4 regions of the Brevibacillus brevis NBRC 100599 genome follow, and region 3 is predicted to be linked to each of the others. Evidence: riboswitches for the same ligand, from Rfam matches in the RefSeq annotation. Region 3 holds a riboswitch; each other region holds the start of a gene.
What was found. A riboswitch is a leader RNA that binds a small molecule or an ion and turns the genes downstream of it on or off. The one in region 3 is predicted to bind S-adenosylmethionine.
Positions count from the first base shown of each region.

Region 1 (5,219 bases), 980 kb from region 3:
TGGGGATCGCTTTTTTATCGGAAACTTGCTATTTGAAGTCATGCATACCCCTGGCCATACGCCTGAGAGTATCTCCTTCCTTTTGACAGACCTTGGAGGGAATGCAGATCGCCCTATTGGGATCTTCACAGGAGATTTCGTCTTTGTCGGCGATATCGGCAGACCGGACTTGCTCGAAAAAGCAGCGGGAATGAAGGGGACGTCCGAGTTAGGTGCAAGAGCCATGTTCCAGTCCCTCCAAAAATTCAAGCAACTGCCGGATTATATGCAGGTATGGCCAGCCCATGGCGCAGGAAGTGCTTGCGGGAAAGCACTGGGGGCCGTGCCGTCTTCTACCGTCGGCTATGAAAAGCTCTTTAACTGGGCGATGTCACACACGAGTGAAGAGGAATTCGTTCAGGCGCTCCTGGATGGACAACCAGAGCCGCCAACGTATTTTGCCGTGATGAAACGCGTGAATAAGGAAGGCCCTGCCTTGCTAAAGGAGCTTCCTGTTGTTCAAGAGTTCAACTCGCTAGAAGCGGTAAATAAATCACTGGAAAACGGACAGATAATTGATACGCGACCTTTCCACAAATTTGCGAAGGGTTATCTGGCGGGAACACTTCATATTCCCTTTAACAAGTCATTTGCCAACTGGGCAGGCTGGATTGTCGATTACGATCGCCCCGTTCACATCCTGACCACCCCATATGAGCTGGACGAGATTTTGCAAGCCTTGCATGCTGTAGGGATTGATCATGTCACAGGCTTTATCGACAGCACCAAGCTAATGGAAAGTGAAGTGTCTTCGCTCGAGACAATTGAAGAGGTAACACCGCTAGAGATTGCAGAGCGCGTGGAAAAGGGAGAGGTTCATGTAGTAGATGTACGTAATCTGGCTGAGTGGAAGGAAGGACATATTCCAGATGCACAGCACATCATGCTCGGTTCACTCGCCATGCGGCTAGATGAGATTCCTCACGATAAACCGCTTCTCGTACAATGCCGTTCCGGTGCCCGATCTGCCATTGGCGCAAGCATTCTTAAAGCAAACGGATTCAAGGATGTAATGAATTTGAGCGGCGGTATCTTACAATGGCAAATAAACGGCTTGGCAGTAGTACAACGAGGATAAAACGAAATCAAAGCGAGTCGCTGCAAAGGGTGAGCCTATGACTATCGACCTAGTGATCACACTGTTTGTTATCGGTTTCGTGGGATCGTTCATTTCTGGTCTCGTTGGAATCGGGGGCTCCATCATCAAGTATCCGATGCTTCTGTACATTCCGCCCGCCCTTGGATTCGTTGCTTACACAGCTCACGAAGTATCCGGAATAAGTGCCGTCCAAGTATTTTTTGCCACCCTAGCCGCTGTTTGGACTCTGCGCAAAGATAAGCTTATTCATTACCAGCTCGTTGTGTACATGGGAAGTGCCATTATTGTCGGGAGCTTGCTTGGAGGATATGGAGGGAAATTTCTTTCGGCAAATGCCGTCAATATCGTTTACGCCATCCTGGCCACGATCGCTGTAATCTTGATGTTCCTGCCAAAAAAGCGAGTGGACGAACGTGAACAGACGACCGAGGTTATCTTTCATAAACCAACAGCTGTCTTATCTGCTTTGACGGTCGGAGGTGCCTCCGGAATTGTCGGGGCAGCGGGCGCTTTTATTTTGGTTCCCATCATGTTGATCATCCTCAAGATACCGACAAGAGTTGCGATTGCGTCCTCTCTTGCCATCACTTTTCTATCTTCCATTGGATCGACGATAGGGAAATGGATGGCAGGGGACATATTGCTGTGGCCATCTGTGATCATGGTAATCGCCAGCATCATGGCAGCGCCGCTCGGTACGAAGGTCAGCAAACGTTTGGGCACGGAGATTCTCCAATCCATTCTTGCCTTGTTGATCCTAGCCACCACGATTAAGATTTGGGCTGACATCCTCCTATTCATACGTGTATGAAGATTTACTTTTTTCACAAATAAAATAAAGAAAAATCAATTGTCATGGAACAGTATTGACATATCCGAGTAAAATGATAAGATAAAAAAGAATTTTACAATGAAATTAAATTTCATAGAACATTCTTATCGAGAGTGGTGGAGGGACTGGCCCGATGAAACCCGGCAACCTTGGTCTGATTGACCTTACGGTGCTAATTCCTGCGGAGTTAATCTGCGAGATGAGAAGGTGGGAAACGTGCAATCGCCCCTCTTCTTTTCGGAGAGGGGTTTTCTATATTTATAATCCGTAGTATTCATATCGTTTTACTTTTTATTATTTAAAGGAGGAAACAACGTGCTTTATTATGCAGTCAAGCGTGGCTTTCTCATGATCGTTACGCTGTGGATGATTGTCACGGTAACGTTCGTGACGATGCACCTGATTCCAGGTGATCCATTCGCATCAGATGCCAAAATGCTTCCAGAAGAAGTGGTGAAGAACATGCGAGCGGAGTACAACCTGGATCAGCCAATCACGGTACAGTACCTGCTCTATCTAAAAGGATTGCTGCAATTTGACTTAGGGCCCTCTATCCAGTCCAAGACGAGGGATGTGAACACACTGATTGCAGAGGGATTTCCCGCATCGGCTGTTCTGGGACTCCAGTCGTTTATGGTCGCGCTGGCAGGTGGAATCACACTGGGAATCGTAGCGGCACTCTATCACAATCGGACCTTGGATTTCTTGTCTATGTTTGCTGCCATCATCGGGATATCCGTCCCCAGTTTTATTCTCGCGCCACTGTTGATCAAGTACTTAGCGGTCAAATGGGAGCTTTTACCCGTCGCTGCATGGGGGAGCTGGGAGCACTCGATTCTTCCAACACTTGCGCTCTCTATCGGTCCGCTCGCCATCATCGCCCGCTTTGTACGAGCCAGCATGCTTGAGGTTTGGCAACAGGAATACATAAGCACGGCAGAGGCCAAAGGGCTTGGCACCTTTTCCATTGTCGTTAGACACGGGATGCGCAATGCCATCCTGCCTGTTCTTACCTTTATCGGTCCGCTGTTTGCCAACCTGATGACCGGAACCTTTGTGGTGGAAAAGATTTTCGCCATTCCCGGGCTCGGCAAATATTTCGTGGAAAGCATTTTTAACCGCGATTATCCCGTTATTTTGGGAACGACTGTGTTTTACAGCTTTGTGCTCATTTTTACTTTGTACATCATCGACCTGCTGTATCGGGTGATTGACCCGCGCATCAGATTAACGAGTGGAGGGAAGTAGTCTTATGGCCAATCAGGCAACACAACTGGATTCCCTGTTTCGTCCAGTCGACCGAAACCGGCTTTCTGAGGAAATTCGGGAGCGCCCGAGTCTTGGGTATTGGCAGGAGGTATTGCAGCGGGTTTCCAGTAACAAGCTGGCAATGCTGGGGTTCTTCCTGCTCGCAGCAGTGGTGACCCTCTCAATCATTGGTCCGTTGCTCGTTCCCCACAGCCCACATGAACAGTCTTTGACGAAAGGAAATCTGCCACTGTCGGGCGAGCACTGGTTTGGAACCGATGACTTGGGGCGGGACATGTGGGCACGTACCTGGGCAGGCGGACAAATCTCTTTGTTTATTGGTGTGGCGGCAGCAGCCACCGACCTCGTGATTGGTGTATGCATCGGCGGGATATCCGGTTACATGGCAGGGAGGAACAAGCTGGGCGACCGTGTAGACAACATCCTGATGCGGTTGGCCGAAATTCTGTACAGCATTCCGTATCTGCTGGTGGTAATCCTGCTGATGGTGGTACTGGAGCCTGGACTCGCAACAATCATTATTGCCCTTTCGCTAACTGGCTGGGTGGGGATGGCCCGCCTGGTCAGAGGACAAATCATGCAGATCAAGCGGCAGGAGTTTGTTCTGGCCGCAGAAAAGCTGGGCACCTCTCATACCAAAATCATCATCAAACATCTGCTGCCGAATACGATCGGCGTCATCATCGTCAACCTGACCTTTACGATTCCGCACGCGATTTTCGCCGAATCATTTCTCAGCTTTCTTGGACTGGGTGTGCAAGCGCCAATAGCCAGCTGGGGAACCATGGCCAACGACGCGCTGGCGGTTATGCTGAGCGGACAGTGGTGGCGACTGTTTTTTCCGGGATTCATGATTTCGCTTACGATGTTCGCTTGCAATGCACTCGGGGACGGTTTGCAGGATGCACTGGACCCACGGATCAGGAAATGAGGGGGAGTACATCATGAAGCCTTTATTGGAAGTAGATCAGCTACGCGTCTCCTTTCGCACGTACGGTGGAGAGGTGCAGGCAGTAAGAGGGGTTTCCTTTTCTGTGAAGGAGGGAGCGACGCTGGCGATTGTGGGGGAAAGTGGCTGCGGAAAAAGTGTGACGGCTCGGGCATTGATGGGGATGATTCCACCACGAACAGGTCAGGTAAAAGGCGGCAGCATTCGGTTTCGCGGGCGTGAACTCACTGGGCTGACGAAGCTGGAATGGCAGCAGGTTCGCGGCTCGCAGATCGGTATGATCTTTCAGGACCCGATGACCTCGCTGAACCCCACGATGAAAATCGGTCAGCAGATTGCGGAAGGGCTGATCAAACATCGAAAGCATACGAAGACGGAAGCAAAGGAAGAGACGCTGAAACTGCTAGAGAGGGTAGGTATTCCAGAGGCGGCGAGGCGATTTGAACAATATCCGCACGAGCTAAGTGGAGGAATGCGGCAGCGTGTCGGAATCGCTATGGCGCTAGCCTGCCAACCGCAGTTGGTTATCGCAGATGAACCGACGACGGCGCTCGACGTGACCATTCAGGCGCAGATCCTTCGTCTGATGAAGGAATTGCAGGAGCAGTTGCACACCTCGATCATTTTGATCACCCACGATCTGGGCGTTGTCGCAGAGGTGGCCGATCATGTAGCGGTCATGTACGCAGGTGTAGTGGTGGAGAGCGGCCCGGTGGGAGAGATTTTTGACAATCCGCGCCATCCGTACACACAAGGGCTGTTGCAGTCTGTGCCACGTCTTGATGCAGGTAAAAAAGAACGACTGATTCCCATCGAGGGGACACCGCCGGATCTATTTCGTCCACCTGCCGGCTGCCCTTTCGCCGCCCGTTGCCGGTTTGCCATGGAAATTTGCCTGGAGCATATGCCTCAATCAAATTCGTTTTTCAATCAGCATGAGGCGAGCTGCTGGCTGAACGACCCGCGTGCCCGGGGAGTAGAAGCGTGGATGGTAGCAAGGAGGGAGACACATGGGTGACAACTTAGTAGAA
Region 1 is NC_012491.1:2,954,961-2,960,179, forward strand. Features, by position in the region: gene BBR47_RS14375 (MBL fold metallo-hydrolase) at 1-1,117, shown strand, start outside; gene BBR47_RS14380 (sulfite exporter TauE/SafE family protein) at 1,155-1,949, shown strand; SAM riboswitch class I at 2,072-2,176, shown strand; gene BBR47_RS14385 (ABC transporter permease) at 2,286-3,218, shown strand; gene BBR47_RS14390 (ABC transporter permease) at 3,223-4,170, shown strand; gene BBR47_RS14395 (ABC transporter ATP-binding protein) at 4,184-5,206, shown strand; gene BBR47_RS14400 (ABC transporter ATP-binding protein) at 5,199-5,219, shown strand, end outside.
Region 1: another riboswitch for S-adenosylmethionine. It lies ahead of BBR47_RS14385 (ABC transporter permease); the one in region 3 lies ahead of BBR47_RS18825 (homoserine dehydrogenase).

Region 2 (5,219 bases), 2.1 Mb from region 3:
GCGAATATGCTCCTCATTCAGTAGCACTCTTCGCGTTACATCCAGACCAACCATCGTCAATTGCGGGAATCCGGCATGAAATACGACCTTCGCTGCCTCTGGATCGACGTACATGTTGTACTCCGCAACTGGCGTCACATTGCCATGCTCGCGGACCACTCCACCCATGAAAATAACTTCCTTGACGTGTTGAACAAGCTCCGGATATTTTTTCACCGCCAAAGCCAAATTGGTCAGCGGCCCCGTCATGACGAGCGTAATTTCTCCAGAATGAGCGAGTACGTTTTCCACGATGAAATCAGGGGCAAAGCCAGCAGTCGGTTCCTTGTAAATCGGAACTCCGGCAAGGGCACCGCCCAAACCATCCTCACCATGTACGGCATGCTCGAAAAACAACGGCCGCAATAACGGTTTAGACGCTCCACAGATGACAGGGATTTGCTCGCCGACTTGCAGGAAATCAAGAATTTTGCACGTGTTTTCCGTGGCTTTTCGCAGCGACACGTTGCCATTCACCGTAGTAATACCAACTAGATCGAATTGCCCGCTTTTCACAGCGAGAATAATGCCAAGCGCATCGTCAATGCCCGTATCGACGTCAAGAATGATCTTTTTCACAAGTGGTCCTCCTCACTTTCATATAAATTCCTATACGTTGAAAACGAGGGTATATCCGAATTGTCTATACCCTCGCCCATTGTTTTTCTATCGTTCGTTATTGCGTTATTGCGTGATTTCACGATTCCAACGGTCAATCCATGCTTTGGAGTGCTCGTTTACGAATTTCATGTCCAGCATTTTCAGCTTGCTTACGGTTTCTTCCCCGTACGTTACACCTTTTGCTTCTTCTTCTGTCAGTTGAACGGTCTTGTTTACAGGGGAATCGATTTTCGCTTTTGCTGTTTTCTCCTGAACTTCTTTGCTCAGTTGATAGTTGATGAAGTCTTCTGCGAGTGCTTTGTTTTTCGAGCCTTTTACGATGTTAACCGTATTCATAACCGCATATCCACCGCTTGCAGGTTGTACGAAAACAGCTTCTGGAACAGCAGCTTTGATGTCTTTGAAGTACATTTCCATGATTGGTCCTACGCCGATTTCTTCTTGTCCAAACATGTTCACGTATTCGGAGGTCTTATCGTAGAACTTCACGACATTTTTGTTGACTTCTTTCATTTTCGCGAAGGCTTGATCCTCGTTAAATTCCTTGCTGCCCGCAACCGCAGAAGCACTGTCGAGAACCATCGGGCCAGTTGTGGACGTAATGCTTGGCAGTGTCAGCTTGCCTGTCAGCTCTGGATTCCACAGATCTTTCCAATCCTTGATCTCAGTTTTTACGAGCTTTGGATTGTAGGCAATCCCGAATTGGCCAATCGTGTAAGCTGGACCGTACTCCTCGCCCAGTGGTGCTTTGGCGATGTCGTAGATTTGATCCAGGTTCGGGATGCGGCTGCGGTCGATTTTTTCAAATGCGCCACTCTCAATCCCTTGCTGTGCATAGTAGTCAGAGAGGTAGATCAAGTCTACATCGGAGCTTCCTTGGCGGACCTTGTTCAGACGCTCTGCGTTGTTCCCGATTTCCAGCACGATTTTTACGTTATGTTCTTTTTCAAACGGCTCATATACTTCTTTCCGGAAAAAGTCTTCGGAGAAGCCCCATGTGGAGATGACCAGCTTTTGTGGCTCGCCCTTGGCTTCGCCGCCAGCTCCCCCCGCTTTTGGTTGATCATTGCTGCCACAGCCAGCGAGTGCCAGTGACATCATAGAAAAAGACAGGATTCCAGCAAGTAATTTCTTCATCGTAATTCTCCTCCAGTTGGGTTCATTTGATGACAAAATATGGTGATACAATAAAAAGAAAAGTACCCTTGATTAGAACGTATCATTCTAAACAAGAGCACTTTTCTTCGTAAACAAAGAGAAGTGACACCCGTTTTTACGCAAAGTCTACGGTCTCCCCTTAAGATAGATCAAAAGAGAAAATCCGAACGATTGCGTCAGGTATTCAGTTCTGATTCAGCTAAAATAACATTCGTGATCGCCCACTGCGTAGGCGCATCGTAGTCCCTGAGCACGGCTTCCAACGGCAACCCCATCTCTTCTTCCAGTCGTTCTCTCAGTCTCTTCTTATAAAGAAGGGACATGCGAAAATCGACTTCGAGCTTGAGGGCCGGTGCTTCTCCTTCCAACGCTTGTGAGCGCGGAGAGCGGCGATGCTTAGCTTGGAACGTAATCATCTGATTTTCAATCGTGACTCGGAGCAAAGTCGTTCCAAATCCGAACAACTCTTTTGCTATCTCATTATAGATGGCAGACAGCTTTTTTCTAGTTTCATTGGAGTCCACGAGAGTCATGTCATCACCTGCGATAGCTGGCATCGGGTTCATTCGCTCTCATTATACATATGATTTTTTCATTCTTCAATAGAATATTCGTATTTAGATCAATTTCACATTTTTCCACCAAGTCATTCGTTTGCAAAAACTGTTGACACCGAAAAAATCAGTCGTTATAATCCAACTATCCAAATAAGAATTAACAACAATGTTTGGAATGATAATTTCATAGCACATTCTCTTATGAAGAGAGGTTGAGGGACTGGCCCTATGACACCTCGGCAACCTATCGCAAACGATACGGTGCCAAATCCAGCGGAATTATTCCGACAGATAAGAGAGGTATTGTTGCAGTGTGGTTACATACTTGCAGTTTTCGCCTCTTCTGTCGGAAGAGGCTTTTTTCTTTTCCATCTTACATCCAGAGAAAAGGGGTATTTTCATGAAAAAAACTGGTCTACTGCTCACTACACTACTGCTCGCTGCATCGCTCGTAACGGCTTGCGGGGGTAAACAAGAAGCTGCGCCTGCTAACGGCGGTACTGCTGCTGAACAAACCTCACTCAAAGTGGGTGTCACTGGCGGCCCACACGAAGAAATTCTCAACAAAGTAAAAGAAGTCGCCAAAGGCAAAGGGCTCGACGTCGAAGTCATCGTTTTCAACGATTACGTACAGCCAAACCAAGCTCTCGATAAAGGAAATCTCGATGTGAACAGCTTCCAAACCATCCCGTTCTTGGCGAAGTTCAATCAAGATCACAAGACAAAGATCGTCGAGGTCGGAAAAACCGTGACGTACCCGATGGGCCTGTACTCCACCAAGCATAAAAAAGTCGAGGACATCCCAGCAGGCGGCGTTGTCGGCATTCAAAATGATCCGACCAACCGAGCACGCGCCTTGCTGCTCTATCAGGCAGCTGGCTTAATTAAGCTCAAGGATGGCGTGGGTGACAACGCAACACCACTGGACATCGTGGAAAATCCGAAAAATTTGCAATTCAAAGAGCTGGAGGCTGCTTTCCTGGCACGCTCGCTGAGCAACGTAGAGGTTGCTTCGATTAACACGAACTTCGCGATGGAAGCTGGCTACTCCCCGAAAAAAGACGCGATCTTCGCTGAGACGGCTGACTCTCCATACGTAAACATCTTGGCAGTCAACGAAACCAACAAAGACAACCCAGCCGTCAAAAAGCTGGTGGACATCTACCGCTCGGAAGAAGTGAAAAAATTCATCGACGAACGCTTTGAAGGAGCTGTACTGCCGTCCTGGTAAGATCGACGCCAGGAACATCAAGAACAACAAGGAGAACTCGTTATGATACAGCTAACCGATATTCATAAGTCGTATCAAGTAGGAAACAAGCAGGTAGAAGCATTGAAGGGCGTATCCCTGCAGGTGGAAAAAGGGCAAATCTACGGGGTGATCGGCTTTAGCGGAGCGGGGAAAAGTACCCTGCTCCGTACCATCAACCTGTTGGAGAAGCCGACCAGCGGTTCTGTGATCGTCAATGGCCAGAACATGCTGACCCTCAAGGAAAAAGAGCTGCGGCAAGCTCGCAAAAAGATCGGGATTATTTTTCAACACTTCAACCTGCTCTCTTCCTATAATGTCTTTGACAATGTGGCGGAAATCTTGCGGATGAATCGCGTCCCCAAAGATGTCATAAAGCGCAAGGTAGAAGACCTTCTCGGCTTGGTTGGCTTGTCTGATAAAGCAAACGCTTATCCTTCTCAACTATCCGGTGGACAAAAGCAACGGGTGGGCATCGCTCGTGCACTTGCGACCGATCCGGAAATTCTGCTCTGTGACGAAGCGACTTCCGCTCTCGATCCGCAAACAACCGAATCCATTCTGGAGCTATTGCTCGACATCAATCGAAAGTTCAACCTGACCATCGTGCTGATTACCCATGAAATGCAGGTCATTAAGAAAATCTGCGACCAAGTAGCCATCATGGAAAACGGCGTCGTCATCGAGCAAGGCTCTGTTCTGGATGTGTTCAGCAATCCGCAAGAGCAAACGACCCGTAATTTTATCAAAACGGTTTTTGATGATCAGGTACCACAGGAGATTTTGTCCAAGATAAAAGAATCCGGACCCGTTTCCAAAATTGTTCGCGTTGCTTTTCGCGGAGATGCCGCTCTCGATCCTGTTCTTGGCACCTTGTCCGCACGCTTTCCGATTAGCACCAATCTGTTATACGGCTCAATTACGACCATTAAGGGAACGGCGCTCGGCATTTTGCTTTTGCACATTTCTGGTGAAGACCAGCCCATTCAAGATGGCATTCGCTTCTTGCGCGAATCCGTCTACCGCGTAGATATTGTGTCACCAGAGGAGGTGCGGAGCTAATGGAGCGTTTGATTGAAATGATTCCGGTATTCGGGCAATCCCTGCAAGAGACCGTCATCATGGTTGGGTTTTCCTTGTTCATTGCGACACTGATCGGGATTCCGCTCGGGATTTTGTTGGTCATCACACAGGCGAATCACCTTTTTCCGAATAAAATCATTTATCACACCTTGAATACGATCATCAACATTGTGCGTTCGTTGCCTTTTATTATCCTGATGGTTGCCATCATTCCTTTTACAGAGTTGATCGTGGGCACTTCGATTGGAATTGAAGGAGCCATTGTGCCGCTCATCGTCTATACGGCTCCTTATATCTCACGCCTGATGGAAACTGCCCTGCATGACGTAGATCGCGGCGTGATCGAAGCGTACCAAGCGATGGGCGCTTCCCGGACGCAGATTATTTTTCGGATCATGCTGCGTGAAGCACGGCCTGGCATCGTCCTCTGCCTGACGATCGCGACCATTGGGTTGATCGGTGCTACTGCTATGGCGGGCGCAGTTGGTGCCGGCGGACTGGGCGATCTCGCC
Region 2 is NC_012491.1:6,013,621-6,018,839, forward strand. Features, by position in the region: gene BBR47_RS28420 (nucleoside hydrolase) at 1-618, opposite strand, end outside; gene BBR47_RS28425 (ABC transporter substrate-binding protein) at 724-1,797, opposite strand; gene BBR47_RS28430 (hypothetical protein) at 1,995-2,351, opposite strand; SAM riboswitch class I at 2,572-2,673, shown strand; gene BBR47_RS28435 (MetQ/NlpA family ABC transporter substrate-binding protein) at 2,776-3,606, shown strand; gene BBR47_RS28440 (methionine ABC transporter ATP-binding protein) at 3,649-4,686, shown strand; gene BBR47_RS28445 (methionine ABC transporter permease) at 4,686-5,219, shown strand, end outside.
Region 2: another riboswitch for S-adenosylmethionine. It lies ahead of BBR47_RS28435 (MetQ/NlpA family ABC transporter substrate-binding protein); the one in region 3 lies ahead of BBR47_RS18825 (homoserine dehydrogenase).

Region 3 (5,219 bases):
TCTTGTTCGATGCACTCCGGGGGGATTCCACTTACTTTGCGCATTGGGATGAGGTCCGGCTGTCGTGGGAGTGGGTGACACCGATTTTGGAAGCCTTCGCTGAAAATTTGGTGCCGCTCTTTACGTACGAAGCAGGCTCATTCGGACCGAAGGCCGCAGAGCAATTGCTTGCAGCAGACGGATTCGTGTGGTGGCTGGATAAGGCCGAAGAACGACTGCCAGTTACTGCAACCAGATAGAAAAAGAAAAGGGAGCGGATGAGATGCGATTTGGCGTAATCGGAACGAACTGGATCACCGAGGAATTTATCCAGGCTGGTCAAGAAGTAGAAGGATTTTCTCTTCAGGCTGTTTATTCACGTACGATCGAACGCGCCAAGGAAATCGCTGACAAGTACCATGCTCCATTCGCCTATAGCAGCCTAGAAGAAATGGTTACAAGCAAAAATTTGGACGCGGTCTATATTGCGAGCCCCAACTCCTGCCACGCGGAACAAGCGATCCAGTGCATGGAAGCGGGGCTGCACGTATTGTGTGAAAAGCCACTGGCTTCTAATGCGATTGAGGTAGAAGAAATGATCCAGGCAGCGAAAAGAAATGACGTGCTGCTCATGGAGGCTGTCAAATCTACACTGTTGCCGAATTTTTTTGCGATACAAGACAACCTGCACAAGCTGGGAAAAGTACGACGTTTTATTGCTAGCAATTGCCAATATTCTTCCCGCTATGACGCCTACCGCGAAGGGAAGGTTTTACGTGCTTTTGATCCTGCTTTTTCAAACGGAGCCTTGATGGACATCGGTATTTATTGTCTTTATCCGTTACTCATCCTTTTTGGCAGACCAGACGTGATCAAAGCAGAAGGAATCGTGCTTGATTCTGGAGTGGACGGAGAAGGCAGTATGTTGTTGAAGTATCGAGAGATGGATGCCATCATTAGCTTCTCGAAAATTACGACCTCCTATCAGCCAGCAGAAATTCAAGGGGAGGACGCTACGATGGTGATCGATCGAATCAACCATCTCAAAGAAGTGGACATTCGCTACAGGGACGGACGAATCGAGCAAGTAGCAAGGCCGCAGACCCCGAAGACCATGCATTATGAAATAAGAGAATTTCTACACTTGGCGAAGATCGGGGCCAGACAATCTGCAACGAATTCGCATGAAGTTTCCAAAATGGCCATGCAGGTCATGGATGAAGCGAGAAGGCAGATGGGGATTGTTTTTCCAGCGGATCGAAAAAACCAGTAGGCAAAAGGGAGGGCGTTTGGGATGAAAATGTATGATGTAACCGCCATCGTGTACGAAGGAATGACGGTGTATAAAAACAAGCCGGAAAAGCAGCCGAAAATACGTACCGCTACCAACGGTTATGTAACAGAATCGAGAATCGACATGGACCTCCACACAGGTACCCATGTGGATGCTCCCCTGCATATGGTGAATGCTGGTGATACATTTGAGAGTATTTCCTTGGAGAAGCTAGTGGGCAAGTGTAAAGTTCTTGATCTCACAGCGGTCGAGGACAGGATCACTCGCGCTGACTTGGAGAGCTTCGATCTTGAGCGAGGAGATTTTGTCCTGTTTAAAACGAAAAACTCTTTTGAAGAGGCGTTCTCCTTTGAATTTATCTTTCTGTCTGAAGAGGGTGCGGAATATGTAAGTGAGCTAGGGGTGCGTGGCATTGGTACCGATGCACTTGGAATCGAACGCAGCCAGGAAGGTCACCCCACCCATAAAAAATTGTTTGCAGCGGGAGTCATTGTCGTGGAAGGCTTGCGGCTAGCAGAGGTCCCGCCAGGCGAGTATTTTCTGGTAGCTGCACCACTCAAGCTGGTCGGCACGGATGCAGCCCCGGCAAGGGTCCTATTGTTTGAAGGTTTACATAGTAACTTGTCTATTGAAACTGAATGACGAGGAGTGGGAAACATATGCTCAGACGACCAGAGCGCGATGAATACGCTGCTTATTTTGACTATTACATGGGTCTTGTACCGGAGGGGGAGCTCCAAACGATCCTCACGCAGCAAGGAGAGAGGATCGTCGCATTATTTTCGTCCCTTGCCCCCGAGCAAATTGATTATCGGTATGCGCCAGGCAAATGGACGGTTAAAGAGGTGTTGGGTCATCTCATCGATGCAGAACGCATCATGAGCTATCGCTTGCTGAGAATCGCGAGAGGAGATCAGACACCCCTCGTCGGTTTTGATGAGAATGCTTTTGTTGAACACGGGTGTTTTCAGCTAAGAGACCTGTCTGATTTACTGGAAGAGTATAAGGCTGTCCGTGCTTCCACCATCGCTTTGGTGCGAGGAATCTCTCCAGAAGCGTGGTTGCGTACAGGACTTGCCAACGGAAACAAGCTATCTGCAAGGACATTGGCCTATGTGATTGTTGGACATGAAGCTCATCACACTCGCATTTTGAAAGAGCGGTATTTGGGGTAAGGTAAAATCTGAAGGTAGCAGTGAAAATAGACAATTTCATAGGTGGAAACAGGTTCCTTAGAGCGTAACCAACTCGCCACAAGGATAATAGGGAAGCTCGGTGCAAATCCGACACGGTCCCGCCACTGTAAGAGGGGAGTCAGCGTCCAAAAAGCCACTGGTCTATCAAAATAGACGGGGAAGGCGACGCTAGGCGATGAACCCATAGTCAGGAGACCTGCCTGTTTCGACAACACTGATAGACCTACGGGAGATAGGGAGGTGTTAGAGATGGCTTGCGAAAAAAACAGCGAGTGGACAAGTATGCCCCTCCTTTTCTGGCATTTTCTAACGATCGTCACGGTCGAACGGAAAATGCTCTTTTTATTTTGGGCAGAATAATAGAAGAGGAGGGCGAGCAATGATACAACTTTTTATTTGCCAATGGTGCGGATATGTTGAGGAAAAAGAGCAGCCTGAGGAATGCCAGGAGGGCGTGTTTCATTGTGCTTGCTGCAGTATGGAAGAGGTAGAAAGCCTGTTCACCCACAACTGAAATCCTTGCCAAATCAGCTTGCAATCAGAAAAGAAAGAATTTTGTTGACGCTTGCCTTGGAATTTCTTAGAATAAAGCCTAACAGCATAAATGGTTCTTATCCAGAGAGGTGGAGGGTCTGGCCCGATGAAGCCCGGCAACCGTTGCATATTGCAACAAGGTGCCAATTCCTGCGAGACGTTTCGTCTCGAAAGATAAGAAGCGGGTTACTCTATTAGTAGATGAACCTTCTTCTTAGCGAAGAAGGTTTTTTTAATTTCATATTTTCTTTATCCAGAGAGGTGGAGGGACTGGCCCGATGAAGCCCGGCAACCGTCACGTATATTTTGTGACAAGGTGCCAATTCCTGCAGGACATTTACGTGTCCTGGGAGATAAGGAGGGGGAGCATTAGCTGCTATCAAGCCTTCTTCTTATCGAAGATGGCTTTTCTTTTTATCTAAAATTCGGGGTATGGGGTGGTCAGGATGAGTGCAGAAGTGGTACGCGTGGGATTATTGGGATTGGGGACAGTGGGTGGGGGCGTAATCAAAACGATCCGTTCACAACAGGAGAAGCTGGCTTCTCGTCTGGGAAAACGAATTGAGATCGTCAAGGCATTGGTGCGTGACTCGGAAAAAGAGCGGGCGGTTCATGTCGACCCGGCTTTACTGACGACAGATTTTGAGGATGTATTGAGAAGCGATGTGGATATCGTGGTGGAGGTCATGGGCGGTGTAGAACCTACCTATGACTACGTACGTGCTTTGATCGAAAAGGGCTGCCATGTGGTAACCGCCAACAAAGAGCTCCTGGCGAAAAAAGGAACAGAGCTAGTCGATTTGGCAAATCAGCATCAAGTGCATCTTGCCTATGAAGCGAGTGTGGCTGGGGGTATCCCGATCTTGAGTGTGCTCCGGCAGTTCCTACGTACGAACGATATCCAAGGCGTTCGTGGTATTCTCAACGGAACAACGAACTTCATTTTGACGAAAATGGAAGCAGAGCAGCTCTCCTACCAGGAGGTGCTCAAGCAAGCACAGGAGCTGGGCTATGCGGAAGCAGACCCTCGTTCGGATGTAGAAGGCTTTGATGCTATGTATAAATTGTATATCCTGGCACAGCTTGTTTATGGAGAATCGCTGCCTTTAGCGGATGTTGTTCGCAAAGGAATTGCAGATTTGTCAGCAGGCCACATTCGGATTGCAAGCGACTTAGGGTACCGGATCAAGCTGATCGCGCAGGCTTATCAAGCCGAAAAAGGCATTCGCCTATCTGTTGAACCAACCATGCTTCCGCTGAGCCATCCGTTGGCGCAAATCCACGATGCGTTTAATGCTGTCCAGCTATCCGGCAACATCGTGGGAGACTTGTTGTTTACAGGAAGAGGGGCAGGAGAGCTCCCTACAGCAAGTGCAGTCGTGGAAGATTTGGCCTATTTATTGACACAGCCATTCACACCGCATCCTACCTGGAAAGAAAAAACGGCTGACAAAGCTGGAGGCACGTTGGACTCGACAGAACACGTCCTATGTTATCTGGAGGGCTCATGTCATACTGCGACGCCAGATCGGGTCTTGTATTTCCTTCAGCAGGCCGGGGTGAACGTGCATAAACTAAAAGTCCAATTCGATTTGGGAGGCGTCTTGCGCGCAGGGTTGATCGTGACGGGAATCAGTGAACAGCAAGTGTCCTTATTGAAAAATGATTTTGGCTTAGAAGTGCGCTGCTTCCCTATTCTTGAATCTGCGTAAGTAAGAGGAATCATAAGAAGAAAAGCCGTATTTCTAGGAATCTGGAAATACGGCTTCTTTTATCAGGGGGCAGTCTCCACCGCCTTTGCATGTGGCTGCACACGTCCGTCACTTTGTATGTCGACTTGCTCAGAAATGGATTCAATGCGTTTTAACAGGGCAGCGCCGTTGCTTTCATTCATGGGTACAGCTTGTCCTAATTCTGCATGAAATGGAAGCATCGTTAGCTCACAATCACCACTTTTGGAGCAGTTTGCTTGTAGGACCATCGTTTCCCAAGTCTTGGGTTCGTTTGCACGTGTGAAAATGAAATTGCCAAGACTGTACGCAATCCATTTGTCGTTGTAACGTTCAAAGCCTTGCAGTACGTGGGGATGACCGCCGACAATCAAATCTGCACCAGCATCGATGTAGGCACGAGACAGCTCCTTTTGATGATCGACAGGATAATCGGAGCGTTCTTTGCCCCAGTGTGCAATCACCACCACGAGATCCGCTTGGCTG
Region 3 is NC_012491.1:3,933,813-3,939,031, reverse strand. Features, by position in the region: gene zwf (glucose-6-phosphate dehydrogenase) at 1-239, shown strand, start outside; gene BBR47_RS18840 (Gfo/Idh/MocA family protein) at 263-1,252, shown strand; gene BBR47_RS18835 (cyclase family protein) at 1,274-1,915, shown strand; gene BBR47_RS18830 (DinB family protein) at 1,933-2,448, shown strand; cobalamin riboswitch at 2,482-2,688, shown strand; gene BBR47_RS31830 (hypothetical protein) at 2,849-2,983, shown strand; SAM riboswitch class I at 3,078-3,184, shown strand; SAM riboswitch class I at 3,250-3,363, shown strand; gene BBR47_RS18825 (homoserine dehydrogenase) at 3,450-4,715, shown strand; gene BBR47_RS18820 (CapA family protein) at 4,778-5,219, opposite strand, start outside.

Region 4 (5,219 bases), 1.2 Mb from region 3:
TGACTGTATCGCTCTGCAATCTGTAGATCTCTGCCAGGGAGTAAGGATCTTCCGATATCACGAGCCAGTTCCTCTTGCTCTGACAAATAACTCATCTCCTCCAGATAGTTTGCGATTACTCTGTCCCCATCCCCTTTTTTATATACACCACCGTAATCCATTTCTCGCTGGGCAAATCCCCACACTTCCCCGGAACCAAAAAGCACATCTCCGCTTTCAGCTTGCTTGAGCTCTACCCCTGTATCTATTGCAAGCCAGACTGTATCTTGACCTGAAGAGGTAACATGGCGGGTAACCAGCTTATAATACTCCTCGTACGTCAGAAAGTGGTCAAAAGATATCGCAAGCTGCGAAACCGTTCCTTCGGGCAGCTTCTCCATTGTCGTCCAGGCAGCTGAGGTGAGAGACATGGTATCCTCCGTTTCCTCCTCTGCCGGATAACGGAAAAACAACTTTTGCTCCCTGACCCCGTTCGTCCATTGCGGCTTGGCATTCACATTCCACAGCACATTCGTACTCTCAAAACGACCCGCATTCTTTTCCTCTCCCCCAACCCGCTCGCTTAGTTCCATGCTGATGTTTCCGTACAGCAATCCGACCTGTGAACCACTCCCCCCCACTCTCACACCTGGCTGAGTAAAATTGACCATCGACTTCGCAACGCGGAACAGGTCTTCATGCATCAGCGACCCAACCCAGCCATTCAAAATCAGCAGCACAACTCCCGCCAGAAAGGGAAGCCCTATGGTGAATCCTGCGTTGGACAACCGATTTTTCCATTTCCCCCGGCGAACAATGGCACGCTGTTTTTCAGCTGACAGTGTTTCAGACTGTTTGGTTTTCTCGTTGTCCTCTTCTGTTTCTTCCCCCAACAAAAGCCTTTCCAATCGCTGTGCGTACTCTTCGTCAGCGGCTATTTCTTCCTCGAATTGTTTCGAATCCTCTGCCGTCATTTCTCCACGCAAATAAGCAAGCAACCTTTGCTCGCGTTGATTCTTCTCCGTGTTCATCACTTGCTTTCCTCCCTCCACAACTGCCGCATCTTTTGTCGTCCCCGAAACAAGGAGCGCTTGACGTCTGCCAGCTCGATTCCGAGTACCTCTGCCATTTCCGCGTAGGAAAACTGCATGGCGGACAATAAAATGACCTGTCTCTGCTTTTCCGGAAGTTTCTCCAAATAGTCGTAGGCCACTTCCCATAGCTCCTGATTCACGACATGCTCTGCCGGATCAACCGCCAAATGATCAGGTCGCTCTGGCAAGGCTTCTACAAACACAAATCGTTGTTTCGTCTTCTTGCGATAACCATCCACGAAAGCGTGATAGGCCACCTTGAACAGCCAGGGCCGTACTTTTTCCCCATGGTAGTCGTCCAAGGAAGAGAAGGCGCGACAAAAGGTTTCCTGTGTCAAATCCTCTGCCAGCCTCTCATCTCGTGTCAGCCGGAAAAGATAGCGGTAAATATCGTTTACATGCAGCTGGTACACATCCTCCAGACCTACTTTCCCAAGCCGTTCACACCCTTTCACCCCTTACCACGAAGGAATTGTAAAAAAGTTTCATCTTCGTCTCATTTTTCTAATAATCTCCTGCACATTCTCTGCAAAAACAAGGATTGACTCCTGACAATGAACGTCATATCATGGGGGAAACGAATAACTCTTATCGCGAGCTGGCTGAGGGACTGGCCCTATGATGCCCGGCAACCGGCGCTATACCATGAATCGTACGCTCATCATGCGTACCTTGGATAGCGAAACGGTGCTAATTCCAACGGATAAGAGTCGAGATCGAGCAATTTTGGCTCGTTTCGGCTACTGACCCGAGAGATGAGAGGAGACGAGACGCTTTCATAGTCGACAACCGCCTCCCCGCTCAATGGGGAGGCTTTTTTATTAATTCAAGGAGGATTTGACGTACCATGAGTGAACAACGTATCCTCGTCACCTATCTCACACAAGCAAAAGACTTGAACAAAAAAGCGCAAGCCATTGCTGTTGGCATGACAGTCGGTTCCTGGACGGACCTGCCGCTTGCCAAGCAAGCTATGCTAGCGCCATATCTCGGTGAAGCTGTGAGCGCGACACCGATTGCGACACTGGAAAACGGAGAAACACGCGGTCTGATTACCGTTAGCTATCCGACTCGCAATTTTACAGCGGACATTCCTTCCTTGTTAACCGGAATATTCGGCAAACTGTCGATGGACGGCAAAATCAAGCTCGTCGACATTGTTTTCCCTGAATCATTCCTCCAGGCTTTCCCTGGACCGAAGTTCGGCATTGATGGTCTGCGCGAACGTTTAGGTGCACATAACCGCCCGCTCTTGATGAGCATTTTCAAATCGTGTCTAGGTCTTCCTTTCGACGATCTGAAGACGCAATTCCGAGCACAAGCCTTGGGCGGAGTCGATCTCGTGAAAGATGACGAAATCTTCTTTGCAGATGACCGTGCTCCTTTTATCGAACGGATCAAAGCGTTCAAGCAGATCGCACAGGAGACCGAAGCCGAAACTGGCAAGCCCGTCCTCTATGCAGCCAACCTGACTGGACCTGTGCATGAGCTGAACGAAAAAGCGAAGCGTGCAGTAGAGGCGGGGGCTGATTGCCTCTTATTCAACGTGCTGGCCTTTGGCTTCGATGCCCTGCACCGTTTGGCAGCCGATCCTGACGTACACGTACCAATCATGGCGCATCCAGCATTGGCAGGCGCATACTATCCATCACCTGACTACGGCATCGCCACCCCGCTCCTACTCGGTACGTTGATGCGTGTAGCTGGGGCGGATTTGGTGCTTTTCCCATCCCCATATGGCAATGTGGCTCTGGACAAAACAGAAGCGTTGCAGCTCGCGAAGCATTTGACAGATCCATTGAATGGTGTACGCCGTTCCTTCCCGGTTCCGTCTGCCGGCATTCATCCGGGGCTGGTTCCACAGCTTTATCAAGACTTCGGACTCGATCAAATCGTCAATGCAGGAGGCGGAATCCACGGTCATCCCGGTGGAGCAACCGCAGGAGCAAAAGCTTTCGTTGCCGCGATTGAGGCAGTCACCGCAGGCCGAACATTGGAAGAAGCCTCCTCAGAATCACAAGAACTGGCGATCGCCCTGGAAAAGTGGGGTGGCGCACGATGAGTAAGAAGCTCGTCCTGTTCTGCGATTTCGACGGTACGATTACCGAAAAAGACAACATTGTAGCGATTGTCCGCAAGTTCGCTCCCCCTGAGTGGGAAGCCTTGACGGAGCAAATCCTTTCGCAAAAAATAAGCGTTCAGGAAGGAGTTGGCAAGCTGTTTCAACTCTTGCCCTCCTCCTTGCGCCAGGACATTATTGATTTTATTGTCCATGAAGCGACCATTCGCCCAGGATTTGCTGAATTTGTGAGCTATTGCCGCGAAGAAGGCATCGAGCTGTTGATCACGAGTGGCGGCATCGACTTTTTCCTGGAGCCTATCCTGGCACCCTTCGATCTTGCCGATGTACCGATCTACTGCAATGGCAGTGATTTCAGCGGAGAGCGCATCACCATTACGTGGCCAAACGCTTGCGATGAACATTGCACGAACGGCTGCGGCATGTGCAAGACGACCATCATCCGCCGTTACGATCCAGCAACCCATTTCCGCATCGTCATCGGCGACTCCATCACTGATTTGGCTGGTGCCAAGATCGCTGATTATGTGATTGCTCGTTCCTTCCTCGCTGACAAGGCGGAAGAGCTGCAATTGCCGCATAGCACGTTTGCCACATTCCACGATGTGATTCGCATTTTACAGCAAGTCCAACAGGAGGTCGTCTAATTCATGACTGCAACACTCGAACAACGTCTGGATGCCTTTCGCCGTCTGGATGACGCCAAGCTGACATTTGCCCGCCGGGACTGGTTTCCCGGCACCAGTGGCAATCTCTCTATTAAAATACAAAGCGATCCCTTGCAATTTGCTGTAACAGCAAGCGGCAAAGACAAAACCAAGCTGTCCCCCGAAGATTATCTGGTGGTAGATCAAGACTCGCATCCAGTGGATGATACTGCTCTCAAGCCTTCCGCGGAAACGCTCATCCACGCCGTCGTCTACAAAACGTTCCCGAAGGCAGGGGCTTGCTTCCACGTCCATACGGTCTGGAATAATCTCATTTCCGAGCTGTACTTTGGACAACGCGCCTTTTCCATCCAAGGACAAGAGCTGATCAAGGGACTCGGAATCTGGGAAGAAAACGCGCGCATTACTGTTCCGATTGTTGAGAACTTTGCCGATATTCCGACCTTGGCTGCCGCCATTGAAAAAGTGATGACACCAGAAGTTCCCGGCGTACTCATTCGTAACCACGGTATCTACACGTGGGGCGGCAATGACTTCGAGGCCAAGCGCCATCTGGAAGCTTTTGAATTCCTATTCGAGTATCACGCCCGCTGGCTGCAATTGCGCCAAGCAGTCGTGTCCACTACAACCACCAATTAAGGAGGAATAAACGATGGCACAAATTCGTTTTCACGACAACAATGAGTACATCTCCGCACCCGAGGAAGTTGTCTCCTTCCTGGATACCCAAGAGATCATTTACGAAAAATGGGGCGTGGATCGCCTTGATCCAAAGCACCGTGATAACTACAGCCCGACAGACGAGGAAAAACAAGAGATTCTCGACACCTTTAAGCCAGAAATCGATGCGATTAGCCAACGTCGCGGTTACTTGACAGCGGACATTATCGTTCTCTCTGACAAAACACCTAACCTCGACGAGCTGTTGGTAAAATTCAAGGGCGAGCATCACCACACCGACGATGAATGCCGCTTCTGCGTCGATGGTCACGGTATTTTCGCCATCAAAGGCAAAGACGGACGCTACTTCGACGTCGAGCTGGAGCCAGGCGATCTGATCTCCGTACCACCGAACTACCGCCACTACTTCACTCTGATGGACGACCGCAAAATCAAGGCGATTCGCCTGTTCGTCACTCCTGCAGGCTGGGAAGCGATCTATTAATAACGAACCCCCTTGGCATTTACTAATCGCCAGGGGGTTTTGTCTTTCACCCTTCACTTTACAACGCCATTTCCCTTGATCGATACGTCTGGCTTGATTTCAACTGTGGCATTGGAAAATGCCTTCGCCCAATCATCCTCTACCTTTTTGTATTCCTTATATTCATAGGCACGTGCATAGAGACCAAACCCAAACGGGTCTACACCGATTTCCTGGCATTTCTTGATTAACTT
Region 4 is NC_012491.1:5,139,194-5,144,412, forward strand. Features, by position in the region: gene BBR47_RS24440 (anti-sigma factor) at 1-1,010, opposite strand, end outside; gene BBR47_RS24445 (sigma-70 family RNA polymerase sigma factor) at 1,010-1,528, opposite strand; SAM riboswitch class I at 1,659-1,835, shown strand; gene BBR47_RS24450 (2,3-diketo-5-methylthiopentyl-1-phosphate enolase) at 1,921-3,135, shown strand; gene BBR47_RS24455 (2-hydroxy-3-keto-5-methylthiopentenyl-1-phosphate phosphatase) at 3,132-3,800, shown strand; gene BBR47_RS24460 (methylthioribulose 1-phosphate dehydratase) at 3,804-4,460, shown strand; gene BBR47_RS24465 (1,2-dihydroxy-3-keto-5-methylthiopentene dioxygenase) at 4,474-4,986, shown strand; gene BBR47_RS24470 (Ger(x)C family spore germination protein) at 5,040-5,219, opposite strand, start outside.
Region 4: another riboswitch for S-adenosylmethionine. It lies ahead of BBR47_RS24450 (2,3-diketo-5-methylthiopentyl-1-phosphate enolase); the one in region 3 lies ahead of BBR47_RS18825 (homoserine dehydrogenase).